DNA from 2 places in the Paenibacillus sp. FSL P2-0136 genome. Region 2 is predicted to be linked to the other one. Evidence: a T-box and tRNA genes for the amino acid it is inferred to sense, from the RefSeq annotation. Region 2 holds a T-box; the other holds one or more tRNA genes.

Region 1 (15,956 bases), 2.9 Mb from region 2:
GCCCGTTTTACAGATGTCAGCAATCCTCCCGTCAATAATCACGCTGGTATCGAGGATTTTATGCTCCTGAGTTCCACGCTCCTCCGGTTCAGCAGAGCGTGCCCAGCGTCCGGTATTCCAGAGCGAAGCCAGCTCCTCCTTCTTTTCCAGCCCGATCCGCAGGCCCATATAACCCAGAGCAAGCGTGGCAGCTACCTGCAGCAGCTCACCTGCTTTACCCAGCCAGGACATGGCGGGATACAGCAGCAGAGACAGCAGCAGACCTCCCGTAAGCCCTGCTGCGCCTGCAGCAAGCTCATTCATCGGGATACCCGAGCAATACGCAACCATCTCCCGCAGCTTTGAACTTGCCCATTCCGCGCATAAAGTCCCCGCAATCAGAAAAATAATGGCACCCAGCACCGCAAACAAAATGCTTCCTTCCATAGGCAAGCTATCCTCCAGTTTCCCAAGGCCTACCGGGAACCCTCTTTCTGCCGCGTGATATAGCGAATAACCGGACCAGGCTCCACAACACCCGGCAAGTATCAAAACAGACTTTTTCCACATAACCTCGCACCTCCTTTTATTCATCCATCAATCCTCTATACCTCACCAGTATGTTCCAATTTTTAGGACGATAATCCGGGGGCGCGTTATTTTTTCTGCAAGCCCCGAATTTCGTCCGGTTCTGTTGCCGTAAACTGCTATTCCTGGTTGAAAATGAGGGAGACCCTGGCATATAATGAATTCAATTCGAACCCAGGGGTGAATGGAAAATGAGCGCACCAAGTTTACAGGCCTTCCAGGATCAAGTCTCCGAACTGCTGCTCCGTCACCGTAGTCTTCTGGATGTCATGTCCAAGAACGGACAGAGCAGTGCTTCCGTCAACCGGGCTGTCGTCAAAGCCATTACCGAATGCGGCTGCATTCAGCTGCATGCCACCAAGCAGGTCTTCGAGCCCACTCTAGGCCTTGAGCAAGCCAAGGAGCTTGCCGGAACCCATCTGGCAGGGGAGCTGTGTGAGAACTGCCGGGAGGTCATTGGCTCCGAGCTGGGCCGCGAGCTGTTCTACATGTCTGCACTCTGCAATTTGCTTGCTATCAATATGGACGAGGTTGTCGCCAAGGAATCGCAGAAATGCGCAACACTCGGGTTGTTCAACTTGTCCTGAGCAGACCGTCCGCGCTCTCCTTCATCCATTCCGCCAGCTCCGGGGGAACCGTATTCCGTATACTTCCCTCCCCGCAGGCAGCAAAAAGGCATTGCACTCTCCTGATATTCAGGAAAGGCAATGCCTTTTGTATATAGCGGTCTATGAATGAAATAAGTTCTGAAGAAGGGCTAACCGTTCTTGGAATGATATACCTTATCCTCCGCGCGTCTTCTGCGGCGGCGTTGCCGGCGGACCTTAAACAGTCCTAAGCTCTGTCTGAAGCCGTACAATGCATACAGCGCCAGCAGTCCAAAGATCAGCTTGGCAATCTGTTCAGGGAAGACCACCGCAACAGCTACAGCGATCACAATAACTACAGGTGCGCCTATAACCGCTTTTTTGGGAAAACCAATCTTCTTGAAGTTGGGATACTTCACTGTGCTGACCATCAGATACGACAACAGCAGGGTAGCCACAATCATGAATGGTGCGGATACATCCTTATGGAAAAGTGCAAGCGTGGCCAGAACCCCGCCCGCAGCAGGAATCGGCAATCCTACGAAATATCCCGGAATCCCCGGGCGGACATTGAACCGGGCCAGACGTAAGGCTCCGAATACAGGGAAGATCGCTGTGACGGTCCATCCCAGTGCAGGATTCAGCTCCTGCAGACTTGTTAAATACATAATCAGCGCCGGGGCGACTCCAAACGAAACTACATCGGATAGAGAATCCAGCTCCTTGCCGAATTCACTCTCACATTTCAGCGCACGGGCCATCCGGCCATCCAGCCCATCGAGCAGCATCGCGATAATCACCATGATAGCGGCCATGCTCAGCTTGCCGTCAAACGCCATCATGATACCAAACATTCCAAGCATCAGATTACCAATCGTAAAAAGACTTGGAATTGATTTTTGTATCATTTCTTCACCTCAATTTTCCTACTTGTACTGCATGGGACTGCAACATTACGTGATTGTATGGTATTTACATTTGTCTGTCAATAAGAACTTGTTTCTGGAGCCGCTTCAGCCCGTCCTGAATATTGCGTGCGCGGACCTCGCCAATGCCGTCCACTTCATCAAGCTCAGCTATGCTTGCCTTCATCAGGTTAGGCAGCATTTCGAAGCGTTCTACCAAATTGTGGATGATTACATTCGGCAGCCGTGGAATCTTGTTCAGCAGGCGGTAACCACGCGGAGTTACAGCTTCTTCGGAGGAAATGGCTGTTGAGGAATAGCCCAGCAGGCGGGCAATATGGTTGTCATCCATCAGTTCATCATCACTGCTGCGCTTCAGCCCGGCAATGATCTCACGGATCTTCTCCTCCTGCTCTTCTCTGGCGTAGTCTCTGTACAGCAGCCATGCTTCTTCCTCTGTATTTCCAACCAGTTCTTCCATCTGCATACTGATCAGCCGGCCTTCATTGCCAAGCTCGTTGATATAACGCTTAATTTCCATTTTGATTCTCAGCACCATCTCCACGCGCTGGATCACACCGACGACCTCGGCCACCGTCACAATCCCCTCATATTCGGAAGCGGACAGGTTGGTCAGCCCTTGTGTCAGAACGGCTCTGTACTTCTCCAGGGTCTGGATCGCCTGGTTGGCTTTGGCCAGAATCGAACCAATTTCCTTGAGTGCGTAACGGATGGAGCCCTGATACAGCGTAATAATATTACGGCGCTGGGAAATAGAAACGACCAGCTTGCCGGTCTGCTTCGCTACCCGTTCTGCCGTCCGGTGCCGGATTCCTGTCTCGATCGAAGAGATGGAGGAATCGGGGATCAGCTGCGTATTGGCGTACAGAATCCGCTTCAGATCCTCGCTCAGAATAATCGCTCCGTCCATTTTGGCCAGCTCGTATAAATAGTTTGGTGAAAAATCGCAGTTAATGGAGAAGCCGCCATCGACAACCTCCATGACCTCCGGACTATATCCGACAACAATCAGTGCCCCGGTCTTCGCGCGAAGCACATTCTCCAGCCCTTCCCGGAAGGGTGTTCCGGGTGCAGCCATTCTAAGCAGATCATTCATATTATCTGATGGATTATATTCTTTCATATCCCTGTGCCCCCTAATCTAACGCGACCGCTAGTGCCTGTGCTACTGTGCTGACGCCTATAATCTGGATATCCTGCGGATGCTTCCAGCCCTTCAGACTCTTCTCGGGCATAATAACCCGCCGGAAGCCAAGCTTGGCCGCCTCTTTCACCCGCATCTCTGCGCGTGATACCCCTCTCACCTCACCGGTAAGCCCTACCTCCCCGAAAAACACATCATACGGCTTGGTCGGAAAATCACGGAAGCTGGAGGCAATGCTGATAGCGACAGCCAAATCCACCGCCGGCTCATCCAGCTTCACTCCTCCCGCAACGTTGAGGTAAGCGTCCTGATTCTGCAGGAACATGCCCATCCGCTTCTCCAGCACAGCAATGATCAGCGCCATCCGTTGATGATCCATACCTGTGCACATTCTGCGGGGCGAAGGGAAATGTGTCGAAGCCACCAGCGCCTGCAATTCAACAAGAACGGGTCTTGTGCCTTCCATGCTGGCTACTACCGCTGACCCGGCAACTCCGAGCGGGCGCTCAGACAGGAACAGCTCCGACGGGTTCTCCACCTCGGTCAGCCCGATTTCCCCCATTTCAAAGATCCCGATCTCATTGGTGGAGCCGAAGCGGTTCTTCACCGCCCGCAGCAGACGGTACGTATGATGGCGCTCCCCTTCAAAATAAAGGACGCAATCCACCATATGCTCCAGCATACGCGGTCCGGCAATAGCGCCTTCCTTGGTTACATGCCCTACAAGCACCGTAGCAATTCCCCGGATCTTGGCGATCCGCATGAATCTTGTCGTACATTCCCGCACCTGTGCTACACTGCCCGGCGCACTGGTTACCTCCGGCATAAATACAGTCTGGATCGAGTCAATGACCAGAAACTGAGGCTGAATCTGCTCAATCGCTTCCTCAATGCTCTCCATGTTCGTCTCACACAGAACGTACAATTCCGCAGACAGCGCTCCGAGGCGGTCGGCCCGCAGCTTGGTCTGCCGCACAGATTCTTCCCCCGAAATATACAGCACGCGCAGCCCTTGTGTAGTCAGGGCATGCGAAGTCTGCAGCAGCAGGGTCGATTTCCCGATTCCGGGGTCGCCTCCGACCAGCACTAGCGAGCCGGGAACGATCCCGCCGCCAAGCACGCGGTTAAGCTCACCGATGCCCGTCAGAATACGGGGCTCCTTGTCACTTTCTATATTTATGATCGATTGCGCCTTTTCTTTACTCTGAAAAATAGGTGCATTCATGCCTTGTGTTTTGACGACGCTTTCCGTTTCCTCTACCATCGAGTTCCATTCCTGGCAGCCCGGGCACTTCCCGAACCACTTCGGTGATTCGTAGCCGCACTCGGTACAGAAAAATTTTGTTTTAGGTTTAGCCATGTGCACTCCTTACCGTCCGAACTTGCTAAAATTGCGGATATTTTACTCTTATTCAAAGTTTACCATTTCTGCACACTGAACGGAAGGACACTTAAGATCTAGTTTTCATTTGCGTCTTCTTTTAGGCATGTTAGGGTATAAACAAATAAAGCTCCCGCCCCTCTATACGGAGGAACGGGAGCATTGTTTCATTTTCCGGAACAATTATTCAGTTTCGACTGTTTTCTCCAGGGAGACCTCGGCCGGTGCTTCAACGGTGGTTACGACCAGTTCGCCGTTCACCTCATCAATGTTCAGGGAATCCCCCTTCTTGATGTTGCCCTTGAGCAGCTCTTCAGAGAGGCGGTCTTCGATATGCTTCTGAATCGCCCGGCGGAGCGGACGGGCACCGAAGGCCGGATCATAGCCCTCTTTGGCCAGGAATGCTTTGGCGCCGTCAGTGAGCAGGAAATCTACATCGTACTCACGCAGACGCTTGCGCAGCTCCTCGGACATCAGAGTCACGATCTCTGCGATATGCTTCTCATCCAGCGAGTGGAAGACAATGATCTCATCGATCCGGTTCAGGAACTCAGGCCGGAAGCTCTTCTTCAGCTCTTCCATAACCTTGCCCTTCATGTTGCTGTAATCCGCGCCTGCATCCTGTACTGCGGTGAATCCAAGCGTCGAATTCTTCTTGATCGCCTGTGCCCCTACGTTCGAGGTCAGGATGATCAGGGTATTGCGGAAATCGACCACGCGGCCCTTGGAATCGGTCAGACGGCCGTCTTCCAGTACCTGCAGCAGAATGTTGAACACTTCAGGGTGGGCCTTCTCAATCTCATCCAGCAGTACAACCGAGTAAGGCTTGCGGCGCACCTTCTCTGTCAATTGTCCGCCTTCTTCATACCCTACATACCCTGGAGGCGCTCCGACCAGCCGGGAGGTGGAATGCTTCTCCATATACTCCGACATGTCGATGCGGATTACCGCATTCTCGTCACCGAACATCGCTTCGGCAAGCGCCCGCGCCAGCTCGGTCTTACCAACCCCGGTAGGTCCGAGGAAGATGAAGGAGCCCATCGGACGTTTCGGGTCCTTCAGACCCGCACGCGCCCGGCGGAGTGCCCGGCTGACCGCCTTAACGGCTTCGTCCTGGCCAATTACACGTTCATGCAGCAGGGCTTCCATATTCAGCAGGCGGTCTGTCTCTTCTTCCTTCAGCTTGCTGACCGGAATGCCGGTCCAGCTGGCCACCACCTGTGCGATATCCTCAGGTGTAACCTGGGAATCGGTGCGGCCCTGCTTTTCTTTCCACTGGTTCTTCGTAGTGTCCAGCTCTTCACGAATCTTCTGCTCGGTATCGCGAAGTGCAGCAGCCTTCTCGAACTCCTGGCTTTGTACTGCGGAATCCTTCTCCTTGCGGATATCATCCAGACGCATTTCCAGTTCCTTCAGATTCGGCGGGATGGTGTAAGAATTCAGTCTTACCTTAGAGCCTGCTTCATCAATCAGGTCAATGGCCTTGTCTGGCAGGAACCGGTCAGGAATGTAGCGGTCAGACAGCTTAACTGCTTCCACAATGGCTTCATCTGTAATCTTCACCCGGTGATGGGCTTCGTACCGGTCACGAAGACCGAACAGAATCTGTACAGCTTCCTCAGGGGAAGGCTGATCCACTGTGATCGGCTGGAAGCGGCGCTCCAGCGCGGCGTCCTTCTCAATATATTTGCGGTATTCATCAAGTGTTGTGGCACCGATGCATTGCAGCTCACCACGGGCGAGGGCAGGCTTCAGGATGTTGGAGGCATCAATCGCGCCTTCCGCACCACCCGCTCCGATAAGCGTATGAAGCTCATCAATGAACAGCACGATGTTGCCCGCCTGGCGAATCTCATCCATGATTTTTTTGAGGCGGTCTTCGAATTCACCGCGGTATTTCGTACCAGCCACTACAGAACCCATATCGAGGGTCATGACACGTTTGTCGCGCAGCGTCTCCGGAATTTCATTGTTGATGATCTTTTGGGCCAGACCTTCGGCAATCGCCGTTTTACCAACCCCAGGTTCACCGATCAGCACCGGATTATTCTTGGTCCGGCGGCTCAGCACCTGAATGACACGCTCAATTTCCTTGCTGCGGCCGATCACAGGGTCGAGGTTACCGTCCTTGGCATAGGCCGTCAGATCGCGGGCCAGGCCGTCCAGTGTTGGCGTGCTGACGTTAGCCGGAGCTCCGCTGTGGCTGGAGGTGGCTTCACTGCTGCCCAGGAGCTGCAATACCTGCTGGCGGGCCTTGTTCAGGCTAATGCCGAGATTGTTCAGCACACGGGCTGCTACGCCCTCTCCCTCGCGGATCAGACCGAGCAGGATATGCTCTGTTCCCACATACGTGTGACCCAGCTTGCGGGCCTCGTCCATGGACAGCTCGATCACCTTCTTGGCACGAGGAGTATAAGCGATGTTGGTCGGTTGTTCCTGACCTCTGCCAATCAGTGTTTCCACTTCATCCTGTATCTTCTCCAGACCCAGACCAAGTCCGATCAATGCCTTAGCGGCAATGCCGTCTCCTTCACGAATCAGTCCGAGTAAAATATGCTCTGTCCCAATGTTGTTGTGTCCCAAACGTACGGCTTCTTCCTGCGCCAGCGCCAGCACCTTTTGTGCGCGTTCCGTAAATCTTCCAAACATCATATCTCCTGCACCTCCACGGATAATAAATATCTATAATTTAATGTTGTGATCCCAGTGTCTCCCGGAGCAGCTTCGCCCGGTACATATCGCGTTCAGTAGGCGACAGCTCGTCACCGAACAGCTTTTGCAGAAAGCCCGGCTGAGTCTTGACATTCAGCTCATTGAGCACTGAAATCGAAGGCCCTTCCAGAATCCCCAGATCTACACCAAGCCGCAGATCGGAGAGCCGCTGTGCCGATTCTTTCAGTTCCATCACAGCAGCATAGGCCAGAATTCCGTAGGAGCGCTTGATACGGTCCGTAATCCGCAGAGCGGAATCGACCAGCAGGCGTTCGCGGGCGTTGCGTTCATGCTCTATAATCTGGGTGACTACGCTGTGAAGATTCTCAATAATCTCATTTTCGGTCTGTCCAAGCGTAATCTGGTTGGAGATCTGAAAGATATTCCCTACTGCTTCGCTGCCTTCACCATAAATTCCTCTAACGGTAAGCCCCACCTGATTAACTGCGGACAAAATGCGGTTGATCTGATGCGTCATCACCAAGGCCGGCAGATGCACCATAACCGAGGCTCTCAGCCCTGTTCCCACATTGGTGGGACAGCTTGTTAAGTAGCCTCTGCGGTCATCGAAGGCGTAATTGACAGCAGCCTCGAAAATATCATCGATGGCGGTTGCCCTTACCCAGGCTTCTCTGACCTGCAGCCCCGGGAACAGGCATTGAATGCGGAGATGATCCTCCTCATTGATCATAATGCTGACCGACTCGTCCTCATTAAGAATGACTGCCCCGCCCTTGGAATCATCCGCCAGTTTAGGACTGATGAGGTGCTTTTCCACCAGTACCTTTTTGTCCAGCTCACCCAGCTCATCCAGTCTCAACAGCTCGAAGCTGCCGAAGTCGGCCGAAGCTTCACCCTGAAATACGGGGGCAAGCTGCTCCAGCACCTCCTCCGACTGCTCTCTTGAAGCGAGCAGCGGGAACGGAAGATGCTCCAGATTACGGGCGATCCGCATACGGCTGCTGATGACAATCTCGGAATGGCTGCCGCCGCAGCGCATCCAGTCACTCAGTGCTTGTTCGGTAAACCGGAGACTTGACATGCCCGGATCCCTCCTATATATCAAAGACTTTACTCTTGTGGCATTTCTTTTTCAAGCTTGCGGATTCTGTCCCTCAGCTCAGCTGCGGTCTCGAACTCCTCCTGCACGATACTCTGCTGCAATTCCTGCTTCAGCTCATCAATCTGGCGCTTGCACATGATCTGTGCGCCCGCCCGTTTGGGAAGCTTGCCGACATGCGCTGTACTGCCATGCACCCGTCTGAAGAGCGGGTCGAGCGTACTGTCGAAATACTTATAGCAAGAGCTGCAGCCGAACCGTCCCAGCTTGCTGAACTGTGAATAGGTCATGCCGCAGTTTTCACAATGCAGACCCTGCACATTCTGTGCTGCTGTCTTGCTCTTGCCTGCGCCTTCCAGATCCAGAAGACCGGAAAGCAAGCTGTGGATAGAGAAGCCTCCCGCAGTTCCGGGAATCAGTTCACCCTTCTCCCGCGCACAGCTTTCGCAGATATGAAATTCCGTCTTCTCCCCGTTCACAATCTTCGTGAAGTGGAGTGTAGCCGGTTTGACGCCGCATTCCTGGCATAGCATGAGCGGTGTCCCTCCTTACCATTTGACAAATTATTTGCCCAATAAAGAGATTAGCATAGCCTTCATAAGCTTGGCACGAATCTCATCCCGGTACGGCAGATTAACCGTCAGGCATTCCCGGGAAACCGCAGACCGCATCAGACACGCTTCACGTTTGGAGAGGAAACGGGCCTCCTCCAGCTGATAAATCAGCCCTTCGGCAGAATTCTGATCAATATCATTCCCTATCGTGGAGTTCAGATGTGCGTATAAGGCCACATTCTGAGGCAGCTCATAGCGCTGAATCCGGATATATCCGCCGCCGCCGCGTTTGCTCTCCACCACATATCCCTTTTCCAATGTGAACCGTGTGCTGATGACGTAATTGATCTGTGACGGGACACAGGAGAACTGGTCCGCCAGATCATTGCGCTGAATTTCCACCGTACCTTCGGGACTTTCATGCAAAATATTCTTCAGATATTGTTCAATAATATCGGAGATATTACGCATCACTCATCCTCCAGTGTATAAGCATTGGTTAAATCTGTGCTGCGCCAACGCCTGCCGTCAGAGACATGCTCTTAAGAACTTAACCCGGGCAATGTAATAAGAATCGGCTGCAATAGCCTCTGCACTGCGCTTTTTCTCTAAATGTTACATTCCTGAGAACGATGATATCCGGCCTGCGTTGACTTTGACTTTCTTTGACTTTTTCATATTATAACATATTCTCGCTGAATGCCAAGGGGTTACTCTTATTTTCTACGTTTTGGCTGTATTGTATTCCGGTTGCCTGCTTCGTTCACTGAATGGAGGCGTTATGTATAGGACAGCTCTTCCCTTTCCAAGGGAAGAGGAAGAGCCGTTCTCTGTCAGAAAAAATCGAATAATGCCGTCTCGGCCTGCGGAATCAGCGCTTCAAGCCAAGCTGTCGCCTCAGCAGTCCCGGATAATTGTCCGTACTTTGCCGCCTGAAGCGGGCGCTTGTATCCCATCAGCAGCACAGTAAGCGTGCCGATACTGCATTCCAGGTCAGCCTCTGACCGCTCGCCCTGAATCCGGGTGAACGTCGCTGCCCCTTGCTCCGACACAGTCCACTGCCATAACCCGTTGTTCCATGATGCATGCTTATCTTCAATATAAAGCACCCGCTCCCGGTCACCCTCCGGCACATTGAAGATCATGTTCTCCACAAAAGCCTTAGCATTGACGATACGCGCCATGAAGTATGGATAATTCTCCTGCGCAATCCGCGGATCGGGAAGCAGGAAGGGCAGAATGTCGTCAGCCGGCACCAGCTTCAGCTGTGCAGCCGTAATCATGGAGTCGTGATTGGCCAGGAATGTCCACAAGCCCTGGCGGGCAAGCTCGTTCCCATAGATAAACTCATCGATGACCAGCTCCTGCTGCACTATTTTATACAGCACATAGCCCTCCGGTTCACCCTGCTCTGAATAAAACACACAGGAATGCGTAGCATCATCAAGCACACTTTCCTTCCACCAGGTCTCAGTGCGCTGGAGAGTCCCGTTATACCTCATGGCGAATTGGTCGTACAACTGCTGGAATACTGCAAGATCCGGGATATCGCGCTTCACGCTGCCCTTAATCTCCGTCTTGTGCGGGAACTTCCCTACCGGAAGAGTATACTTCTTATATTCACAGTAGATCTCCCATCCGAATTTACGGTAAAAGGGAATCAGGAACGGATGCAAAAAGGACAACGTCTGACCGGCTTCATTCATCGTCTCGAGCGCATGGGTCAGCAGATGGGCTACATAGCCCTGCCGGCGGTTCTCCGGCCAAGTGGCTACACCGGCGATGCCCCCCATAGAAATGGGCTTGCCTTGTATATATACCTGTAACGGAAGAAGCGTCAGCTTCGCACCTATGCTGTCTCCTTCAAAAATCGCCCAGGTTTGTTCCGGCTTGAAGTTCTCCCTGGCGCGTACTCTATCTTCTGCAGAAACCTTATACTTAAAAGCATATTCGGACAAGCTCAGGCTGTCCTCAAATTCTCCGGCACGTAATTGCCTGATTTCCATGCTGTTCCCCCCGTTACATTCCATAAATTAGCTCCAGATATTTGCTTAATAGAGAGTATAACAAGCCAAGCCGCCGGATGCTAATAAAGGCTGGCCACCAGTTGCAAAAAGAATAGTTATCCACAGCTTTTGCACAGCAAAGCAAAAAACCGGAAAGAGTTTCTTTCCGGCTGAAATGAGTTATCCCCGATTACATTTTATCTATCCACAATATTCACTTTTTATCCACAAAATCGGTGTATTACTTATGTTTTCGCTTGACTCATCCACAATATTGTGCGTGATCCCCCCATGATCCGGGGATCATTCTGTTCCTGTAAAGGTATCCACATGTGCGCAACTTTTCTGTACTTACTGAAATCTATCCACAGCTTTTCCACAGCCCTGCCCGCACGCAAAAAAACCACTGTCGATTGCTCAACAATGGCTCATGTGCTTGGCAACGTCCTACTCTCCCAGGACCCTTCGGTCCAAGTACCATCGGCGCTGGAGGGCTTAACGGTCGTGTTCGGGATGGGTACGTGTGGAACCCCTCCGCTATCGCCACCAAACGGGCATTTACAGCGTAAATGCTTCAGGAATTGATTCCTGAAAACTGAATCCGAAACGAATTTGTGTGTTAGTCTTTTTGGATAAGCCCTCGACCGATTAGTATTGGTCAGCTCCATGCATTGCTGCACTTCCACCTCCAACCTATCTACCTCGTCGTCTTCAAGGGGTCTTACATGTTGGGAAATCTCATCTTGAGGGGGGCTTCACGCTTAGATGCTTTCAGCGCTTATCCCGTCCGTACGTAGCTACTCAGCCATGCTCCTGGCGGAACAACTGATGCACCAGCGGTACGTCCATCCCGGTCCTCTCGTACTAAGGACAGCTCCTCTCAAATTTCCTGCGCCCACGACAGATAGGGACCGAACTGTCTCACGACGTTCTGAACCCAGCTCGCGTACCGCTTTAATGGGCGAACAGCCCAACCCTTGGGACCTACTTCAGCCCCAGGATGCGATGAGCCGACATCGAGGTGCCAAACCTCCCCGTCGATGTGGACTCTTGGGGGAGATAAGCCTGTTATCCCCAGGGTAGCTTTTATCCGTTGAGCGATGGCCCTTCCATGCGGTACCACCGGATCACTAAGTCCGACTTTCGTCCCTGCTCGACTTGTAGGTCTCGCAGTCAAGCTCCCTTATGCCTTTGCACTCTGCGAATGATTTCCAACCATTCTGAGGGAACCTTTGAACGCCTCCGTTACTCTTTAGGAGGCGACCGCCCCAGTCAAACTGCCCGCCTGACACGGTCCCCGTACCCGATAAGGGCACTAGGTTAGAACCTAGATACGATCAGGGTGGTATCCCAACGGCGCCTCCGCAGAAGCTTGCGCTCCTGCCTCACCGGCTCCCACCTATCCTGTACAGATCGTACCCAAATTCAATATCAAGCTGCAGTAAAGCTCCATGGGGTCTTTCCGTCTTGTCGCGGGTAACCTGCATCTTCACAGGTATTAAAATTTCACCGGATCTCTCGTTGAGACAGCGCCCAAGTCGTTACGCCATTCGTGCGGGTCAGAATTTACCTGACAAGGAATTTCGCTACCTTAGGACCGTTATAGTTACGGCCGCCGTTTACTGGGGCTTCGGTTCACAGCTTCGGGTTTAACCCCTAACCGCTCCCCTTAACCTTCCAGCACCGGGCAGGCGTCAGCCCGTATACTTCGCCTTACGGCTTCGCACAGACCTGTGTTTTTGCTAAACAGTCGCTTGGGCCTTTTCACTGCGGCCCCCTCGGGCTATTCACCCTACCGAGGCACCCCTTCTCCCGAAGTTACGGGGTCATTTTGCCGAGTTCCTTAACGAGAGTTCTTCCGCGCGCCTTAGAATTCTCTTCTCGCCTACCTGTGTCGGTTTGCGGTACGGGCACCTTCTCCTGGCTAGAGGCTTTTCTTGGCAGTGTGAGATCATGACCTTCGCTACTATAATTTTCGCTCCCCATCACAGCCCAGCCTTACGATGTGCGGATTTGCCTGCACACCAGCCTCACTGCTTAGACGGACATCCATCAGTCCGCGTCACTACCCTCCTGCGTCACCCCATCGCTCATAGCGGATTACGGTGGTACAGTAATTTCAAACTGTTGTCCTTCGACTACGCCTGTCGGCCTCGCCTTAGGTCCCGACTTACCCTGAGCGGACGAGCCTTCCTCAGGAAACCTTGGGCTTTCGGCGGATCAGATTCTCACTGATCTTTTCGTTACTCATACCGGCATTCTCACTTGTATGCTGTCCAGCGCTCCTTACGGTACACCTTCAACCCACATACAACGCTCCCCTACCCCAGATGCAAAGCATCTAGCCATAGCTTCGGTGGTGTGTTTAGCCCCGTTACATTTTCGGCGCAGAGTCACTCGACCAGTGAGCTATTACGCACTCTTTCAATGGTGGCTGCTTCTAAGCCAACATCCTGGTTGTCTGTGCAACTCCACATCCTTTCCCACTTAACACACACTTGGGGACCTTAGCTGATGGTCTGGGCTGTTTCCCTTTTGACAATGGATCTTAGCACTCACTGTCTGACTCCCGGCAAGAAGTAAATGGCATTCGGAGTTTGACTGAGCTTGGTAACCCTTGCGGGCCCCGCACCCAATCAGTGCTCTACCTCCACCACTCCATTCACCGAGGCTAGCCCTAAAGCTATTTCGGGGAGAACCAGCTATCTCCGAGTTCGATTGGAATTTCTCCGCTACCCCCACCTCATCCCCGCATTTTTCAACATGCGTGGGTTCGGGCCTCCAGTGCGTGTTACCGCACCTTCACCCTGGACAGGGGTAGATCACACGGTTTCGGGTCTACGTCCACATACTCAGTCGCCCTATTCAGACTCGCTTTCGCTGCGGCTCCGGCTTCTCACCTTAACCTTGCATGTTAAACGTAACTCGCCGGTTCATTCTACAAAAGGCACGCCATCACCCATAGAAAGGGCTCTGACTTTTTGTAAGCACACGGTTTCAGGTTCTATTTCACTCCCCTTCCGGGGTGCTTTTCACCTTTCCCTCACGGTACTGTTTCACTATCGGTCGCCAGGTAGTATTTAGCCTTAGCAGATGGTCCTGCTGGATTCATACGGGGTTTCACGTGCCCCGCACTACTCGGGATCCGTCTCGGAGAGAACACAGTTTAGGCTACAGGGCTTTTACCTCTATCGCGGGCCTTTCCAGACCTCTTCGCCTACCATATTCCTTTGTAACTCCATGTGAGACGTCCCACAACCCCAAGAGGCAAGCCCCTTGGTTTAGGCTGTTCCGCGTTCGCTCGCCGCTACTGACGGAATCACTATTGTTTTCTCTTCCTCAGGGTACTTAGATGTTTCAGTTCCCCTGGTCTGCCTCTGCGTATCCTATGTATTCAGATACGAGTAACTGCGAATTACCACAGCTGGGTTTCCCCATTCGGACACCCCCGGATCAAAGCTTGCTTACAGCTCCCCGAGGCAGTTTCGTTGTTCGCCACGTCCTTCGTCGGCTCCTGGCGCCTAGGCATCCTCCGTGTGCTCTTAGTAGCTTAACCAATGCGTTTTCCCTAAGGAAAACCGCTTAGCATCGCCATTAATTCAAAACTTGTTTACACAAGTTCAGCTTAAAGGAATGTTCTAAAACGCAAATTCGTTTCGGTATCCAGTTTTCAAGGATCAAGTTGTATCTAGTATTTCAGACATAACAAATAGATGAAGTTTGTTGGTGGAGCCAAGCGGGATCGAACCGCTGACCTCCTGCTTGCAAGGCAGGCGCTCTCCCAGCTGAGCTATGGCCCCGCAAATTCCATCAAAACCGAACAAATGGAAACGCTCAAGGCTTTACGAAGTAAAGCCTGCTTCAGGAAGTAAGCTTCCTGAAGACTTTTATTTGAATGTCTTCGTTGCAGAAGACGATTCTCCATAGAAAGGAGGTGATCCAGCCGCACCTTCCGATACGGCTACCTTGTTACGACTTCACCCCAATCATCTACCCCACCTTCGGCGGCTGGCTCCCTTGCGGGTTACCCCACCGACTTCGGGTGTTGTAAACTCTCGTGGTGTGACGGGCGGTGTGTACAAGACCCGGGAACGTATTCACCGCGGCATGCTGATCCGCGATTACTAGCAATTCCGACTTCATGCAGGCGAGTTGCAGCCTGCAATCCGAACTGAGACCGGCTTTGCTGGGATTGGCTCCACCTCGCGGCTTCGCTTCCCGTTGTACCGGCCATTGTAGTACGTGTGTAGCCCAGGTCATAAGGGGCATGATGATTTGACGTCATCCCCACCTTCCTCCGGTTTGTCACCGGCAGTCACTCTAGAGTGCCCAGCTTCACCTGCTGGCAACTAAAGTCAAGGGTTGCGCTCGTTGCGGGACTTAACCCAACATCTCACGACACGAGCTGACGACAACCATGCACCACCTGTCTCAACTTTCCCCGAAGGGCACCTGATGCATCTCTGCTTCGTTAGTTGGATGTCAAGACCTGGTAAGGTTCTTCGCGTTGCTTCGAATTAAACCACATACTCCACTGCTTGTGCGGGTCCCCGTCAATTCCTTTGAGTTTCAGTCTTGCGACCGTACTCCCCAGGCGGAGTGCTTACTGTGTTAACTTCGGCACCAAGGGTATCGAAACCCCTAACACCTAGCACTCATCGTTTACGGCGTGGACTACCAGGGTATCTAATCCTGTTTGCTCCCCACGCTTTCGCGCCTCAGCGTCAGTTACAGCCCAGAAAGTCGCCTTCGCCACTGGTGTTCCTCCACATATCTACGCATTTCACCGCTACACGTGGAATTCCACTTTCCTCTTCTGTACTCAAGTCACCCAGTTTCCAGTGCGACCTCAGGTTGAGCCCAAGGTTTAAACACCAGACTTAAATAACCGCCTGCGCGCGCTTTACGCCCAATAATTCCGGACAACGCTTGCCCCCTACGTATTACCGCGGCTGCTGGCACGTAGTTAGCCGGGGCTTTCTTCTCAGGTACCGTCACTCCGGTAGCAGTTACTCTACC
Region 2 (15,956 bases):
AACTGCTGTAACCAAAGCTTACAATGCGGTAGGCGTCTACTAAAACAGAATAACAGGCCAATGATCCTGAGGATCATTGGCCTGTATGATGTAAATCAACAATAATAAGCTCTGGATTGATTTACTGAATGGCTCTGTAAATCATCTCAGACAAATCAGTGGCCCATGCCGTGGCTATTGGTTGTTACTGTTGTGGACTGAAATGAAGTGACATCTTCGGCACTTGCGGCAGTCAAAATGGTTAATGAGCTAATCAGCAATACGGTTGTCAATAATAAAAGCTTCTTTTTCAACATTTTCATCATTGAACTCCCCTTCTAAAATATTTCGCATAATTGCATGATACTCTTGTAGCTGTGAAATATTGGCCTCAGCTCTAACAAGCTCATAAAAAGCAATAGCTTTTCTAAAGCCTGTTCTATCAAATAGTTTACCACTTAATACGATATTTTCCAGTGTTAGGTTTATTGCAATAGCTGATTTCCCACGTTTATATAAATAAACTGATAATAGATGAATATATTCTATGTAGTACCTAACATCTACAGCAGGTGAGGTATCATCAGGTTTCTCAACGTCACTTTGCAGTTCTTCTAAGGCCCAGTCCACCGGATAGCTGTATCTTAATGCGGAGTCTAAGATATTTAGCAACCCAGCGGTCAATTCTTCCCTTGCACCCATCTTTAAAAATTTCACGTATTCAGGCAAAACTTCCTCCTTTCCCTCAAGTAGGTCAAGAACGAAGGTGTTCGCTTTAGCGGTATCCTTATAATATTCTATTTCTACCAATGATTCCTCATCTTCAAGTTGAACCCAGCTCAAATCTGAATACTTTTCTATGCAATGTCGGGCGTTTTTGTAATCGCCAAGTTTTTGGAGAGCAATGCCCTTTGCACAAAGACTAAACCCAAAGTAATACACTATAGAACGCTTTAACCTCTGGGCCTCAATTCCCTTGGGGGCTGTAGCATGTATTACTGCGATCATTCCCATAAGCTTGTCAGATATATCTATCATTGCTGTAAAATTGTCTAAGGTGAATGAAGCTTTTAGCATAGCTATTAAAGAGTCGGTATCCATACCATCAAGTTCCAGCAACTCCTATTTCACTCCTTACAGACCATTTTATTGCAATAATAAGCCTTTTCCATCCTATGGTCAATTAATTTGTTGGCTCTTAAATTGCCATTCGCTCCTCTCAACCGAAAAAAACCTGCAACTTGCGCAGGTTTCAAAGATTTCAATCTCCTCTCTCTTCAGCTTCAATCTGCAAGCTCCAGATTTTCTCCAACTGCTGCCTTCACCTGACGTTATATTTAGATGTTTATCAAATCGGCAATAGTACCATGTTCTTGTCTTCCGACAAAAAACAAATTCTAAGGAGTTGCTTTTAATAATCATGGCTGACATCATCAACATTACGGCAATCATAAGCATAACAGTGCCAAACGTAAACATGGGCTGTTTGAATGCCATCAAGTCCATGTCGTAATAGCCAGCCCCTCGAAAGCTACTGTGGTTAGAACGAGCATAATACCAATCGTCAACGCCCTGTGCTGCCTGTCAAAAATTCCAATCTGATTGTTGTTTGTCTCCTACACCTTCTTTGTAAAGTAAATTAGAAATCAAAAAAATGCCGCTTTTAATAGCAGCATTTTCTGAGATCAATTCATTTATTTACAAGTGGTGATATAATTATGCTTTTGGAATTGCCCCTATTTGTTGGAGCAAGCCAAGCATATCGGGTTGACCATACTCTTCAATAATTTGGCCATTAGAGATCCGATAAAAATTCATTGCATTTACTTCAATTTTCTTTCCTGTTGGTGGAAACCCGAGAAACACTCCGTCTTGTGTGCCCTTCATGACAAAATGAGCTGCTATTAGATCCTCTTCTGCTACCAGCTCCTTAACAGTCCATTGTATATCGGAAAAACCAGATCTCATCATATGAATTATGGAGAGATAACCATTTGGTCCATTCATTGGTTCTTTTTGCATAGGTACATAAAAAACAGCATCTGGAGAAATCAATTCTTCAGCAAGTTCCTTGCTTGCCGTATTAATGAAGTTCGTGAAACGATGCATCAATTGTTTGTTTTCTGTAATCGTCATATTTAAACCCCTTTCTATTTCGTAAGATATAACGATCTTACCGTTTGCAGTGTTACTTTCCATTAAAAGATGTGCCTCTCCAATCTCCTCGAGTGTAAAGACTCGGGCAATAGGTGGGACTATACCATATTTTTGGAGATGCTCAAATAAAGAGATCAGTGTACTTTCTTTGATAACTTCACTGGTGAACGCTGTAAAATACACACCTGTGGGTATATCCACTAAAGGTTCAAAGGCATCAAGAGTCCATTCATTTCCTAATATTCCTGACATGCAACATATCCCTCGTTCTGAGATGAATTGCAAGGACTCCTTTACAGTTGGTGTACCAACCAACTCTAGAACCTTGTTTACCCCATTTGGAGCAATAGCATACACCTGTTCTCTCAAATGCTCATTATCGAGCAGTACATAGTCTGCTCCAGCTTGTTGGAGAAGTGCAAATTTCTCTTTGTCTCGAGTCGTTGATATAACTGTTGCTCCTACACTCTTAGCTAGCTGAAGTGCTGCTAAGCCTACGGAACTTGTCCCACCACGAATAAGCAGCATCTCTCCTGAAGTCAATTGAAGACATTCAAATAAGGATGCATACGCGGTATAATACATTTCTGGTATCGCTGCAAGTTCAGTCCATTTCATATCCCTAGGAATAGGATACACCTGGTCCGAAGGTATAAGTGCATATTCAGCATAACTTCCGTCAAATGCACGGCCTAACCCTCCCATTAATGAAGCGACGGCCGTTCCCTTTATAAATGTGCTATCAGAAGGGTCTTCAATCTCCCCTACGCATTCGATCCCCATAATACGCGGAAATTGAACGGACGGTGAATGCCCCTGTCTAGTAAACATTTCCGAGCGATTTATTCCAAACGCCCTGATTTTTACAAGTACCCACCCAGGTTTGACTATAGGAATAGGTACTTCAGTGATCTGTAGTTCTTGTGGGGTACAGACCCTTTCTAATACAACTGCCTTCATTATTTATCTCTCCGATTTCAAATGGATTCGTTTCTCAAACAGCATGAATATTGCGTTCGTCACAATGGCAAGTCCTGCTGACAATAAGCCCCCCCACAAAATCTTATCGATATTCATGGTCCGTAATCCATCATTTAATATCGTACCTAGCCCTCCTGCATTAATGAAGGCAGCGATGGTTGCCATGCCAATGGTTGTTACCGAAGCAAGTCGAAGGCCTGCAAACAGAGGCTTGATTGCTAAGGGTACCTGAACTTGAAGTAAGATCTGAAATCGGCTCATACCGACCCCTGTAGCAGCTTCAATAACAGATGGTTCAACATGATTCAAAGCTGCAGTGAACTGACGTAGAAGGATATATTGGTTATAAGCAATGAGCACGGTAATGGCTGTCGTTTTCCCCAATCCGGTCACAGGGATCATGATTGCAAACAAAGCCAAGCTCGGAATAGAATACAAAATTGAAAACATGTAAATGAGTGATCTAGATACCTTATCAGAGGCCAGAGCTAAGATGGTTAAAACGATGGCAATGAGCACAGAGAGCAGCATGGTCAGAATGAGGATCTCCACATGCTCCAATAATGCTTGTACCAACTTATCCGGATGTTTAATGGCATAGTTGATCATGTTAAGTTCCCCCAGAAGCGTTCTTGCTCCTTCGAAGATTGAATGAGTGAGTACACAAAATCATCTGCAGGATGAGTTATAATTTCTCTCGGGGTATCGAATTGACAAACCTTACCCTGATTCATAATCACAACTCTGGTTCCTAGCTTGAATGCTTCATTAATATCATGAGTCACGAACAAAAAGGTTTTTTTCATTCCCCCATGAATCTTTAAGAGTTCATCCTGGAGATTCAAGCGCGTAATAGCGTCCAAGGCCCCAAAGGGTTCATCCAGCAGCATAATATTGGGAGCGGTTGCCAATGCTCGCGCAAGACCGATTCTCTGTTGCTGCCCTCCGGACAATTGTGAAGGATAACGTCGTTTGAAGTTCTCTGAATCTAACCCAACCAAAGCTAACAATTCTTGTACCCGATCTTCGATTTTCTTTTTGTCCCATTTCAAAAGACGAGGAACGGTAGCTATATTTTGTTCAATATTGATGTGGGGGAACAAGCCTACTTGCTGAATAACATAGCCGATTTTCCTTCTAAGTATTACAGGATCAACTCCAGCGATATCCTCCCCAAATATTTTAATAATTCCGTGGGAAGGATCGTTAAGCCGATTCACCATCTTCAATAAAGTTGTTTTTCCTGATCCAGAGGAGCCGAGGATGGTAATAAACTCCCCTTCACTTATCGACAGGTTCACATGATCCACTGCATATTCATTGGAATCTGAATATGTTTTACTCACATCATGGAATTCGATTGCTGTTGGATTCATGTTAACGCCATCCTTATTTAATGGAAGCATAAAATTCTTTGGCCACATCTTCATATTCTTCTTTGTCTACGTCCACTTTCGCGTTTAGTGCGGTTATGGTGTCTGTATCCAATACCGAGCTAACCTTGTTGATCACTTCAGCGATGCCGGAATCCGTTGAAAGCACATTATCACGGATAACAGGCGCCAAGTTATAAGGGGGCCATACTTGTTTGTTATCTTCCAATAGAGTAAACTCGTCTTTGTTTACCAACTGACCTTCAGTGGTATATGCGGGCGCAACATCAGCCTCGTTGTTTCTAAGCACTTCATATTTCAAACTGTTATCATATACTTTGGATGATTTCCAATTGAGTTTGCCATACACTTTCTCCAGTGCTGGAATACCGTCAGCGCGCTGGTCCACCTCTCCTTGGGAAGCAAATCGAATCTCCCCGGCATGTTTTTGCAGGTCAGTAATGGTCTTGATCCCTAATCTTTGTGATACTTCCGTTCGAATAACGAGACCCGCTCCATCATTTGCTTTTGAATAATCGAGCCATGTGATATTGAATTGCTTTTTGTACTCTTCCTTGACTGTTGTATACACTTCATCCGGATCTGTCATCAAATCCATCTGTAATACGGCCAACAACCCAGTACCTGTGTACTCTGGATACATATCGATATCGTTATTAACAATCGATGAATGAATGATAGAACCCGCAATATTAGGAACACGCTCTACTTGGTATCCCGCGTTCTCCAAAGCCAAAGCATATAGCTCCCCGACAATTAAATTCTCAGTAAAGTCTTTTGAACCAATTCGAATTGTCGATCCATGATTATTCGTTTTATTACCACATGCGCTCAACATTATGGACAAAACAAGTGTGATTGAAATGGTTAAAACTAATTTTTTCTTTATGTTCTTTTTCATTTGCGTGAACCTACCTTTGCAAGAATTTATATCTAAACAATACACGTTCAGACACATCTAAAATGAAGCCTATCCCAATAGCCAGAATCGCTACTGAGATAGCACCAATTAAAAGTAAATCCGTTCGATTGAGTCCTAAACCGGTAAAAATGATCTCTCCTAATCCACCAGCTCCAATTTTGGCAGCCAAGGTAGCGCTGGCGATAATTTCAATCGCAGCGGTTTTAATCCCTGTCAAAATCAATGGTCCAGCCACTGGAAATTGGATTTTCCATCTGATTTGTCGTTCAGACATCCCTACACCTTGTGCAGATTCAAGTAAAGACATGGACACACTTTGTAATCCGGATACTGTATTCATTAAGATTGGAGGGATTCCTAAAATAATGAGAGCGACAAGGGCTGGCCTAATTCCAGTACCCATGATAGGAAGCAACAGAAGTAAGATTGCTAGGCTGGGAATGATTCGTAATGTTTGAAATAACGAGATGATCCATTTTTCGGAACGACTGTATTTAGTTGATAAGGTACCTAAGATCATTCCTATAAGTGTAGAAATCATCAATGCCAATAAACTGATCTCTAAATGCTCTTTCCAAGAATTCAAGAACGTTGACATATGATTCGAAAAATAGTCACTCAGTTGCATCCATAAACTTTCTCTCAAACTCCCTCCCCCTTTCATCATTTTCATTTGATTTTTCATCGACAGAATTATAATATAAGCAATGTATTGGTTTTGAAAGTAGGCACCTTTTTGTTATATAGGAACCTATTAGTAACTATTGGAGGCGATAATGTAGTGATTTCAAAAAAAGAGTTGCCGTTGTGTCCCGTCGCAACGACAGTTGGATTGATAGGTAACAAGTGGAAGCTATTGGTTATGAGGGATCTTTTGAAGGGAACTCAACGATTCGGAGAACTTCGTAAAAGTATCCCGGAGATCAGTCAAAAGGTTCTCACTGAAAATTTACGCTCAATGGAAGAGGATGGAATTGTCATTCGTACTGTTTTTGCAGAAGTCCCTCCGAGAGTCGAATACAGCTTAAGTGACTTAGGAAATTCACTGAAGCCAATTATATTCTCTATGGAAACATGGGGACTCGGGTACCAGAAACTCAATGATGAACTTCCGAACGATATTCATCAGAGTGAATGATGTCAGATTGATACTCTCTGCAATATTTCTATTAGCAGTAAAAAAGCAATTCGGATTAAATCCGAATTGCTTTATCTTTAATTACTCCTTTAATCCTTCTGACTCCAGCAGCAGAAGATTGTTCTTTTACAATACGGAACGTTCCTAAGTTTGTAGTATCTTCTACATGAGGCCCTCCGCATACTTCCCGGCTCCACACTTTCCCTTCGTGATCTTGGATGGTATACACCTTAACGATATCCGGATATTTATCCCAAAAGTTTCCTTCCACATTACTTTCTTTCGCTTCAAGTTTAGGCAGCTCTGAAATAGAGGTAACTGCTTTCGATGAAATTGCATCATTCACATACTTCTCCACCTTAGCTATTTGCTCGGGGGTAAGTTTTTCATCATGGTTGAAGTCAAACCGTAATCGTTCTGAAGTAATATTACTTCCTTGTTGGTGAACATGATCCCCTAGAACTTCCCTTAACCCCGCAAGTAGCAAATGAGATACCGTGTGCAGCGCGGTTGTTTCTGCGGAATGTTCAGCTAAGCCACCTTTAAATTTACCTGCAGAAGCAGTTCTGCTCATTTCAGTATGTTTCTTTGCCGCTTCTGTATAAGACGCCTTGTCTTCCATGCTATATCCACTTTCAGTTAAATACTCTTCTGTCAACTCCAAGGGAAATCCATAGGTTTCGTAAAAATAAAAGGCATCTGCCCCCGTAACTTTACCCTTATTCTTCAGATGTTTCTGTATTTCAAATTCTCCTTGCTGTAATGTTCTATAGAAAAGACTTTCTTCCTTATTTACGATTTCAATTACTTTCTTTTTATTGCGGATCAAATCTTCATAAGCTGTTGCTTCATCGATATAAACTTCAGACAACTGACCCACAAAGCTTCCTTGTATCCCTATTTTTTTACCCGCACGGATGGCCCTTCTTAATAGCCTTCTTGTTATATACCCTGCATCACTATTTGCCGGCTCTGCACCGTCATTAATGAGAAACGTAGCCGCTCTCACATGATCCAGTATGATTCTAAAGGACTTTAGATCGTCAGCATAGGATTTACCGCTTAGCTCCATCAACTTGTTCTTGGGATTAAGGAAGAAAGCCGTATTGTAAATATCCTTGTCCCCGTTAAGGGCTGTAGCCACCCTTTCTAATCCGCCTCCATAATCCAGATTGGGATTTTGCATTTTTACGAATCCGGTCTCTCCTTTTGTGTAACACATAAATACGTTGTTCCCAATTTCCAGGAATCTGTCGCTTTCAGAAGCAGGATGATCCAGTGGATCACCGCTTGGGTCAAGATCATAAAACATTTCACTATCGGGTCCACCCGGTTCACCAACCGGCATATGGAGAGGACTTCCGGCCCGGCTCCACCAATTTTCTTTTTCATCGTATAAGAATATTTTCCCGCCTCTGGATGCCCCATATTGCCAGGGATCATCTTCAATGATGGGTTCTATCCCGACGGATTTGAATTTTGCTGACCAGAGCCCAAGGGCTTCCGTATCTTTCGGTATATTCAGTTCATCACTTCCTGCGAAAGCACTGATATACAGCCTGCCCGGATCAATTCCTAATTCGATGATATGCCAATGCCAAATGGCATCGATTTGTTTTTGCTTATAGTTATGTTCATTAGCTTTGAACTCCCAACGGCCTATCATTTCAAAAAATGTCAGATGTGACGTATCCCCTACTTCATCAATATCCACTGTCCTTAAGCACTTCTGAATATTAGCAATCTCATTGCCGATCGGATGCTTTCCCCCCAATAAATAGGGAACCATCGGCTGCATACCGCTTCCTGTAAACAACGTTGAGGGATCATTTTCCGGTAACAAGCTAGAAGAAGGCACTTGGCTAGCCCCTATTCTTTTCATAAAATCAACATAGGATTGTCTCAACTCATCTGGTGTCATTCTAAACCCTCCATTAAATATTAGTTATGCTTAAAACAAAAAAGCCCTAAGCTGACATATTTCTTGTCAACTTAGGGCGAACGATTATGTCCGTGTTACCACCTAACTTCAGATTGCTCTGCGCTCTATCAGTACGGGATTGCTCCGATACTGTTTCCTGAATAACGGTGGAACTCCGTTGAAGCCTACTAAGATTCCTCTGTTCGGTCCACAGCTCCGAGACTGCTTCACTATTAGATCAATGAAGATTCGCACCAACCATCTTCTCTCTGTGAGATCCTTAATAGTTACTATTTCTCATCATAGCCTTTTCGTTTTAAGTTAAAGCTATGCTAGCACAATCAGCTTGCTTCGTCAAATAACAATTCCGTTCTAACTGGGGAACCTGGAGCCGGCGCTTACCATTTGTTTGATCTGCACAAGACCTGCCTGTAATAAAGCATCACTGAACTTCTCATCACTAACTGCCCTTGCCAGTGCCACAGTACCCACCATACTGCTCACCAACGCATAACCATTAGAGGGATCGATCCCAGCCATATTTGTAATAAACGCGATGAAACGTTGCAGCTCTTGTGTGTACGCTTGCCTAATATTTTCCGGTAGCTGGGCAACCTCTCCTGATAAAGCAGGTAAGATACAACCGGCTTCCGTCTGATCCCGATGCAGAGGGCTTAAGTAAAAATCAATGACGGCCTCAATCGGCGTCTGATCTTCATTTTTATTTTGGTCTGCAATTCTCTGAAGTGTGTCGATGGTGTCACTAATTGCGAAATGACAGGTCTCCATCACAAGCTGATCTTTATTTGCAAAATGGGAGTAAAATCCTCCGTGCGTCAGTCCAGCACCTTTCATGATATGGGGAAGACTAATATTCCGCACGCCGTGGGTGCGAAATGCTTTGGCTGCGCTGGTAATAATATGGCTTCGAACTTTGAGCTTGTGTCCTTTCGGATAAGGCATCCTGCTCTCTCCCTTTTGTATAAGTCTGTATTTATGAATGTTTTTAAAATATTATAATTATCATATTATTTGATGTCAATTTATTATGAAGTGTTGACTCTTTTAAAATATGATGATTATAATATATTATGATCATCATATTTTATTTTGGAGGTACTCATCATGAACTCATTAGAAGCTGTAGATACCCTGGTCATTGGATCGGGGCCTGGCGGTTATGTAGCCGCATTACGTTCGTCACAACTGGGCATGAAAACAGTCATTGTGGAGCGCCACCAGATCGGAGGGGTATGTACACATGTAGGCTGTATTCCTTCCAAAGCGCTGATTGCTGAAGCGGAGCGTATTCATTTGCGCAGACACTGGTATACTGTTGACGAAGCTTCTTCTTTTCAGGAGGCTCAGTTGTTTAAGCAAGCTGTGGTGGATAAGCAGTCTGGAGGAGTTCGGTTTTTACTTAAAACAGCAGGTGTGACAGTTATCGAAGGAGAAGCCAGCTTGATAGACGCGAATACCGTGGAAATTCATCACGCTGAACAGAATGAGCGCCGAATAGGCTTCAAACATCTCATCCTGGCAACCGGTTCCCGTCCGATTGAAATCAGCGCTCTTCCTTTCGGCGGACGGATTCTTTCATCCACTGAGGCGCTATCGCTGGCCGGTATTCCTAAGAGCCTTGTTGTAGTTGGCGGCGGTTATATTGGCGTGGAACTGGGTCAGATGTTTGCGAGATTTGGAACCACAGTTACGATGCTTGAGGGCGGTGAACAGATTTTACCCGGATTTGAAGCAGAGCTTGTCGCACCTGTCGTTCGTCAACTGAAGCAGGACGGGATAACCATCTTAACGGAAGCTAAGGTTACAGGAGCAGACCAATATACGAGTCACATCAATCTACATTATATGCGTCAGGATCAACACCATGTTGTTCAAGCTGAATATGCGTTAATTACGGTGGGCAGGAAACCGAACACAGATGGAACCTTGGGTCTTGAAAATATAGGTCTGTCCCCTACTCCACAAGGCTTGATCGAGATTGACAAGCAGTGCAGAACATCTATCCCGCATATCTATGCCATTGGAGATATTGTTCAAGGCCCTGCCTTGGCTCATAAAGCTTCATATGAAGCAAAAATTGCAGCAGAAGCGATCGCGGGTAAACCCTCTGTCATCGACTACAAAGCTCTTCCGCTGGTTGTGTTCTCTCACCCGGAGATTGCGAGCGTTGGTCTTAGCGAAACGGCGTGTAAACAACAATCGATTCCTGTTGTCGTTGGAAAATCTATTTTTTCTATTAATGGCCGTGCGCTGGCTCTGAAAGAAACCGAAGGCTTTGTCAAAATCGTTGCTCATGCTGTGTCTGGTCTTGTATTAGGTGCACAGATTGTAGGCGCTGAAGCATCTACTCTTATATCTGAGCTATCCCTTGCGATTGAGATGGGAGCAACGGTAGAAGATATGGCCATGACCATTCATCCGCATCCAACGTTAGGCGAAATCATCATGGAGGCCGCAGAACAAGCCCACCGCAGATTGTAACAAACGAAAATTATTGATGCAGGAGGTTTACTTATGGAGAAATCAAACGAAGTATATTGCGTTTCCGACCGGCTTGTTATTCGAAAGTTTGATTTGCAGGATGTACATTCTTTTTATCAATACCGGACGAATCCAGAGGTTTCCCGTTTTCAATCCTGGGATCATTATACGCTTCAAGAAGCTGAAGCATTTATCAGCAGACAAATAGTACATTCCCCGGATCAGCCCGGGACTTGGTTCCAATATGCAATTGCTCTAACGGAGTCAGATCAATTAATCGGTGATTGTGCCATTCACACACTCGCAGATGAACCCCGAATGGTTGAGATAGGATTCACTCTAGCACCTGAGCATCAAGGAAAAGGATACATGAATGAGGCGCTTCGTGCCCTGATTGACTATGTGTTTGGCTTACTAAATAAACATAAGCTGATCGCTTTTACCGATGTGAGGAACACAAAATCGATTCAAGTGCTAGAGCGTTTAGGCATGAGACGTGAAGGACACCTGCTCGAAAATTACATGTCCAAAGGCATTTGGGTAGATGAATTTCAATATGCAATGCTGCGATCGGAGTGGCTTAACAAACAAAACTGATTTCAAAAGAAACTTTCAGGTCAAATAGAAGTTGTTGTATTTACTATTTTCTGGAGACTTTCCTTGATTCTATGTGTAACTTCGTTACCATGATATGTGATCACTTTTTTAATATCCAGCTCTAGCAGTTTGGCAATCGACTTCAACGCAGTCGGATGATCCAACGTGTAATAGTTGTCAAAGGACAGGAGCTTACCAGCTTTTGAATTTAATGCATCGCCGGCAATTAACGTTTGAGTTGGGATATGATATAGCGATATATGATCTGGTGTGTGTCCAGGTGTAAAGACGACTTGAATACCGCCGGCCAGGGGCAGAATATCTCTATCCTTTAGTGCTGTATGAACGTGCACGGACGGTGCAAAAGTTGTACCTCTAATAAGCGGAAGGGCACCCGTCAAATAGGGTACAGTCTCCTCATGTGCGAGCACCGTCACCTCGTTCCCCCTTGCCTGAATAAGCTCCGGCAGACTGCCAATGTGATCGCTGTCTTGATGCGTAATGATGATATGCGTCAGCTTATCTAGTCCAAAACCTTCTGCTTCAAGTAACTTACGTATCTTTTCAAATTGCCCGGGAATGCCAGTATCCACAAGTACAAGATTCCGTTCATCCCACAACAGTGTTGGATATACAATAAAAGATCCCATTTGTAGCTCTATCGCTTTAATTCCGGTATTCGGCTGAGACAGGGACATTCCTTCATCATCCTTTCCTATAAGTAGGTATATTATATTACTTATAGGAAGCCGCAAGTCAACACTTTTTACACTCTCTATTCGGGCAATCCGTGAAAAGAATTCCCCCGTGTCAGGCTCTGACTCTGATCTGCCCAGCGGATCTGAATCGAACGGGAAGTGAATAGATCGGGCCCGTCCGATACTTGAAAATGCAAGTGTGCTTCACTGGAGTTCCCTGAATTACCGAGATGTCCGATGAGATCTCCCTGCTGGACGTTATCCCCTTTTTTGACGGCTACACTGCCTTTCTTGATATGTGCTGTGATGCTGTGCTCCCCGTTTCCATGATCAATGACCACGACATTCCCTTCCGGTGCTTCAGCGTTCATCACGCCCGGAGTGTTATCCGGGATGTCATTTTTGACTTCAACCACCTTGCCATCTGCGCCTGCATAAAGAGGCTCACCAAAAGCATAATAGTCCTCGTTGTCCGTTCCCTCACCTTGATAGCTTGAAGCATCCTGTGTGCGGATAATGTCGAGTGCGTAACGCTGGGTTTCATGAGCATAATGATAGTTGGATAACACATCATTCCCGCCCCAGAACACAAACCATTCGCCCTTCATCGGAAACTGGAATGCTGTCTTGGTCAGCGCCTTATCCGTTGCTTCATGCGTTTCAAGCGGCTGAATAAGCAGCCCCGCAATCTGGTGATTTTCGGAAAAAGAGGCTTGAATCCCCTTGGTCCCCGTCTGATCCTTCCATGAGCTTTCAACCAGATGGTTCATTTTAAACTCCGCAACCTTCTCCCATGAAGCAACGCCTTCCATAAAGCTATCGGCAGTCGTCTTGAATTCGTCCAGCGATATGATTTCCTGTAGCTCCGGACTCATCTGTTTGTAGATGTCCTCCTTCGATCCCTTCATTAAGGTATCCATGAAATTGTCTGGTGTAATCATTGCGTCCTCCTCGGCTGTCTGTTCTACCGGTAATTGCTCTTGTGGTTCAGATGCTTCCGAAGTGCCGCACGCAGACAGCATCACACACGTACCAAGCACTACGGCAAGCAGCTTCCAGCTTTTCGAATATCCTCTAGTCATTTCCCTGCACTCCTTTGTTTGAACGATATCTTTACAGTCCAGTGTACGACATCAATCTTATCTGCCGTCTAACTTACTCTTACGACTATCATAACTTTGCGGCGGGCTACCTCTCCAAAATTAAGCATCCGTTAAGGTTACCGGCAAGCAGCACAGTGTTTCAGAATGGTATGATACTTATATAAAAAGCTGGGAGGCTCTATTTCGCCATGGATGAAGTTTCAATTTTGCTTGTTGATGATGAACAGGCGATTCTGCATATGCTCCGAACGGTATTGCTCAAGGAGCAATTCCTGGATATTGATACGGTCACTACCGGTGAAGACGCAATTGCTGCATGTGAAAAGAAAACCTATCACTGCATCGTGTTGGACGTGATGCTACCAGGCCGAAGCGGGCTGGAAATATGCCCTTTTCTGCGTCAAATTACAGATGCCCCTATTCTCTTTCTGACTGCGAAAACCACCGATTATGACAAGCTGACCGGCTTTGCGGTTGGCGGAGACGATTATGTCGTTAAACCCTTTAACCCGCTGGAAGTAGTCGCACGGATCAAATCCCTGCTGAGACGATATTTGCCCAGACAGACGGAAGCGGAAAAACTGCCACGGGAAGGGATCTATGACTATGGGCGCTTCCAGGTTATGGAGCCAGCCGGTGAACTCAGAGTCGAAGGTCAACCCGTGAACTGCCCTGCGCTGGTATACCAGCTGCTGCTATTCTTTTGCAAACATCCCAATCGTATCTTCACCAAGTCTGAATTGTATGAGCGGGTCTGGGGGTCGGAGGCCATTTCGGATGACAACACCGTCATGGTACATATTCACCGGATTCGTGAGCGTATTGAGGCTGATCCCTCCAACCCTGAATTATTGGTGAACGTTCGAGGGCTAGGGTATAAGCTCATTCAGTCCGACATGGGGCATGGGCGATGAGTGTAAGACGCAGATTGATGACGCGGTTCATTGGCCTGCTTGCGGGTACTGTGGTCCTAATCTTGATCATCGGCGGAAGTATAGCTTACTGGGTCATTCAGCAGCTGAATGAGGCCAGCCTTGTTGAAGATTTTGCCACTGTCGGACTCGACCAGCTAATCAGTACAGCAGAGATTTTGCCGGACGGTAGTGTTAAGTATGATCCGGGGTTGCTGAAGCGAATTGATGAAAACAACGGCTGGCTTCAGGTTCTCGATGAGCAGGGTCGTGTGTTGGATGCTTTTCATACCCCTTCCGATGTGCCGAATCACTATAAACCTGGAGAACTCATATCTTATTGGCAAGGACAAAAGCCCTTTCCCTACCGGCTATATCTGCTTATCCGCGAAAGAGAAGGCATTAATTTCACCCTGTTGTATGGAGAGAACAACCAGTCTGTAACCATGCTGGAGCAAGCATATAACGGGGGCCGTTATGCCAATAACAAGCTTGAACTGGCCTCCGGGCAGCAGGAAATCATTCGAGCAGCGGATGCCTATCTTCAGATTTTGGATGAACAGGGACAGGAGATGGCTTCTTTCAACAAGCCCGCAGCAGGCATTCCGGACAGCTACAGCATCCAGGATCTGATTCTCCGTACACGATACCCCATCCGGTATGGAATGACCACAGTGACCAGCTATGATGAGCAGAACCATTCCACCTGGATGCTTAGTGTTCCTCTTGCGGGCAATCCGGCGGGTAGCAACGTGAACCCCTTCGGGTTTATTTTTGGACCTGCCCTGATTGCGCTTCTGGTATCTATTATCGGCTTGCTGATCCTGCTTGCTGTCTGGTATGCCAACCTGTTCGGTTATCCGATGCTCCATATGCTGCAATGGCTGCAGCGGCTTGAAAGGGGACAATATGAGGAGCCGGCCGGCCCCCGCGGCAGGCCGCTTAGCCAGAAGAAGAACGGGAGATGGCGGCGAAACTATCGGGTATATACGGAAGTGTTACATTCCATCCAGACGTTATCCGCTACCCTGAAGCAGGATAAAGAACTCCGCAAACAGACCGACTTTCTGCGGGAGGAATGGATTGCTGGAATTACCCATGATCTGAAGACACCGCTATCCTCGCTCCAGGGTTATGCACACATGCTGGAGGCAGAGAAATACCAGTGGACTACGGAAGAGGTACGCGAATTCGCGGGCATTATGGTGGACAAGTCCATGTACATGGACAGGCTGGTAAGCGACCTGGCCATGACATATCGTCTGCGCAGCGGCGGATACCAGCCTCCTGTTGAGCTAACGGATATCAATGCTCTGCTGCAGGATTTGGTACAGCGTGCTGAGCGGAACCCGGCTTTTGGAGTGGGCCGCATTACGTTCCATCCCGCCCCGGTTGAGGTACAGGGTTATGTACACATTCCCTCCTTTGAACGGATCGTTGATAATCTGACCGCTAATGCCCTGCTGCATAATCCGCCGGACACGAAGCTGATTGTAAGGGTGCAGCCAGGTAAAGAGGCAGGTGATTTCATCGTTCAATTTGCGGATGATGGACGCGGGATGGATCAGGAGACGGTGTGGAAGCTGTTCGAACGATACTACCGCGGTACAGACACAGCGGCGCCCGATGTCGGCTCAGGCCTGGGTATGGCGG

Evidence for each region. The T-box of region 2 lies ahead of NYE26_RS15175 (alanine--tRNA ligase). A T-box ahead of a tRNA ligase gene usually reads a tRNA of that ligase, here a tRNA-Ala.
Region 1: it encodes a tRNA-Ala, which carries the amino acid that the T-box ahead of NYE26_RS15175 (alanine--tRNA ligase) is inferred to sense. The anticodon was not compared.

The regions. Positions count from the first base shown of each region.
Region 1 is NZ_CP150244.1:6,501,878-6,517,833, forward strand. Features, by position in the region: gene NYE26_RS27775 (PIN/TRAM domain-containing protein) at 1-549, opposite strand, end outside; gene NYE26_RS27780 (hypothetical protein) at 759-1,154, shown strand; gene pssA (CDP-diacylglycerol--serine O-phosphatidyltransferase) at 1,325-2,062, opposite strand; gene disA (DNA integrity scanning diadenylate cyclase DisA) at 2,127-3,203, opposite strand; gene radA (DNA repair protein RadA) at 3,217-4,584, opposite strand; gene clpC (ATP-dependent protease ATP-binding subunit ClpC) at 4,789-7,257, opposite strand; gene NYE26_RS27805 (protein arginine kinase) at 7,295-8,359, opposite strand; gene NYE26_RS27810 (UvrB/UvrC motif-containing protein) at 8,389-8,910, opposite strand; gene NYE26_RS27815 (CtsR family transcriptional regulator) at 8,941-9,402, opposite strand; gene NYE26_RS27820 (GNAT family N-acetyltransferase) at 9,765-10,937, opposite strand; rRNA gene rrf (5S ribosomal RNA) at 11,372-11,488, opposite strand; rRNA gene NYE26_RS27830 (23S ribosomal RNA) at 11,566-14,493, opposite strand; tRNA gene NYE26_RS27835 (tRNA-Ala) at 14,662-14,737, opposite strand; rRNA gene NYE26_RS27840 (16S ribosomal RNA) at 14,865-15,956, opposite strand, start outside.
Region 2 is NZ_CP150244.1:3,642,481-3,658,436, reverse strand. Features, by position in the region: gene NYE26_RS15215 (M4 family metallopeptidase) at 1-43, shown strand, start outside; gene NYE26_RS15210 (hypothetical protein) at 250-1,098, opposite strand; gene NYE26_RS15205 (ester cyclase) at 1,696-3,096, opposite strand; gene NYE26_RS15200 (ABC transporter permease) at 3,100-3,726, opposite strand; gene NYE26_RS15195 (ABC transporter ATP-binding protein) at 3,723-4,493, opposite strand; gene NYE26_RS15190 (glycine betaine ABC transporter substrate-binding protein) at 4,507-5,412, opposite strand; gene NYE26_RS15185 (ABC transporter permease) at 5,423-6,079, opposite strand; gene NYE26_RS15180 (helix-turn-helix domain-containing protein) at 6,215-6,571, shown strand; gene NYE26_RS15175 (alanine--tRNA ligase) at 6,627-8,492, opposite strand; T-box leader at 8,562-8,805, opposite strand; gene NYE26_RS15170 (TetR/AcrR family transcriptional regulator) at 8,865-9,455, opposite strand; gene lpdA (dihydrolipoyl dehydrogenase) at 9,618-10,994, shown strand; gene NYE26_RS15160 (GNAT family protein) at 11,028-11,591, shown strand; gene NYE26_RS15155 (MBL fold metallo-hydrolase) at 11,612-12,289, opposite strand; gene NYE26_RS15150 (M23 family metallopeptidase) at 12,367-13,371, opposite strand; gene NYE26_RS15145 (response regulator transcription factor) at 13,581-14,306, shown strand; gene NYE26_RS15140 (HAMP domain-containing sensor histidine kinase) at 14,303-15,956, shown strand, end outside.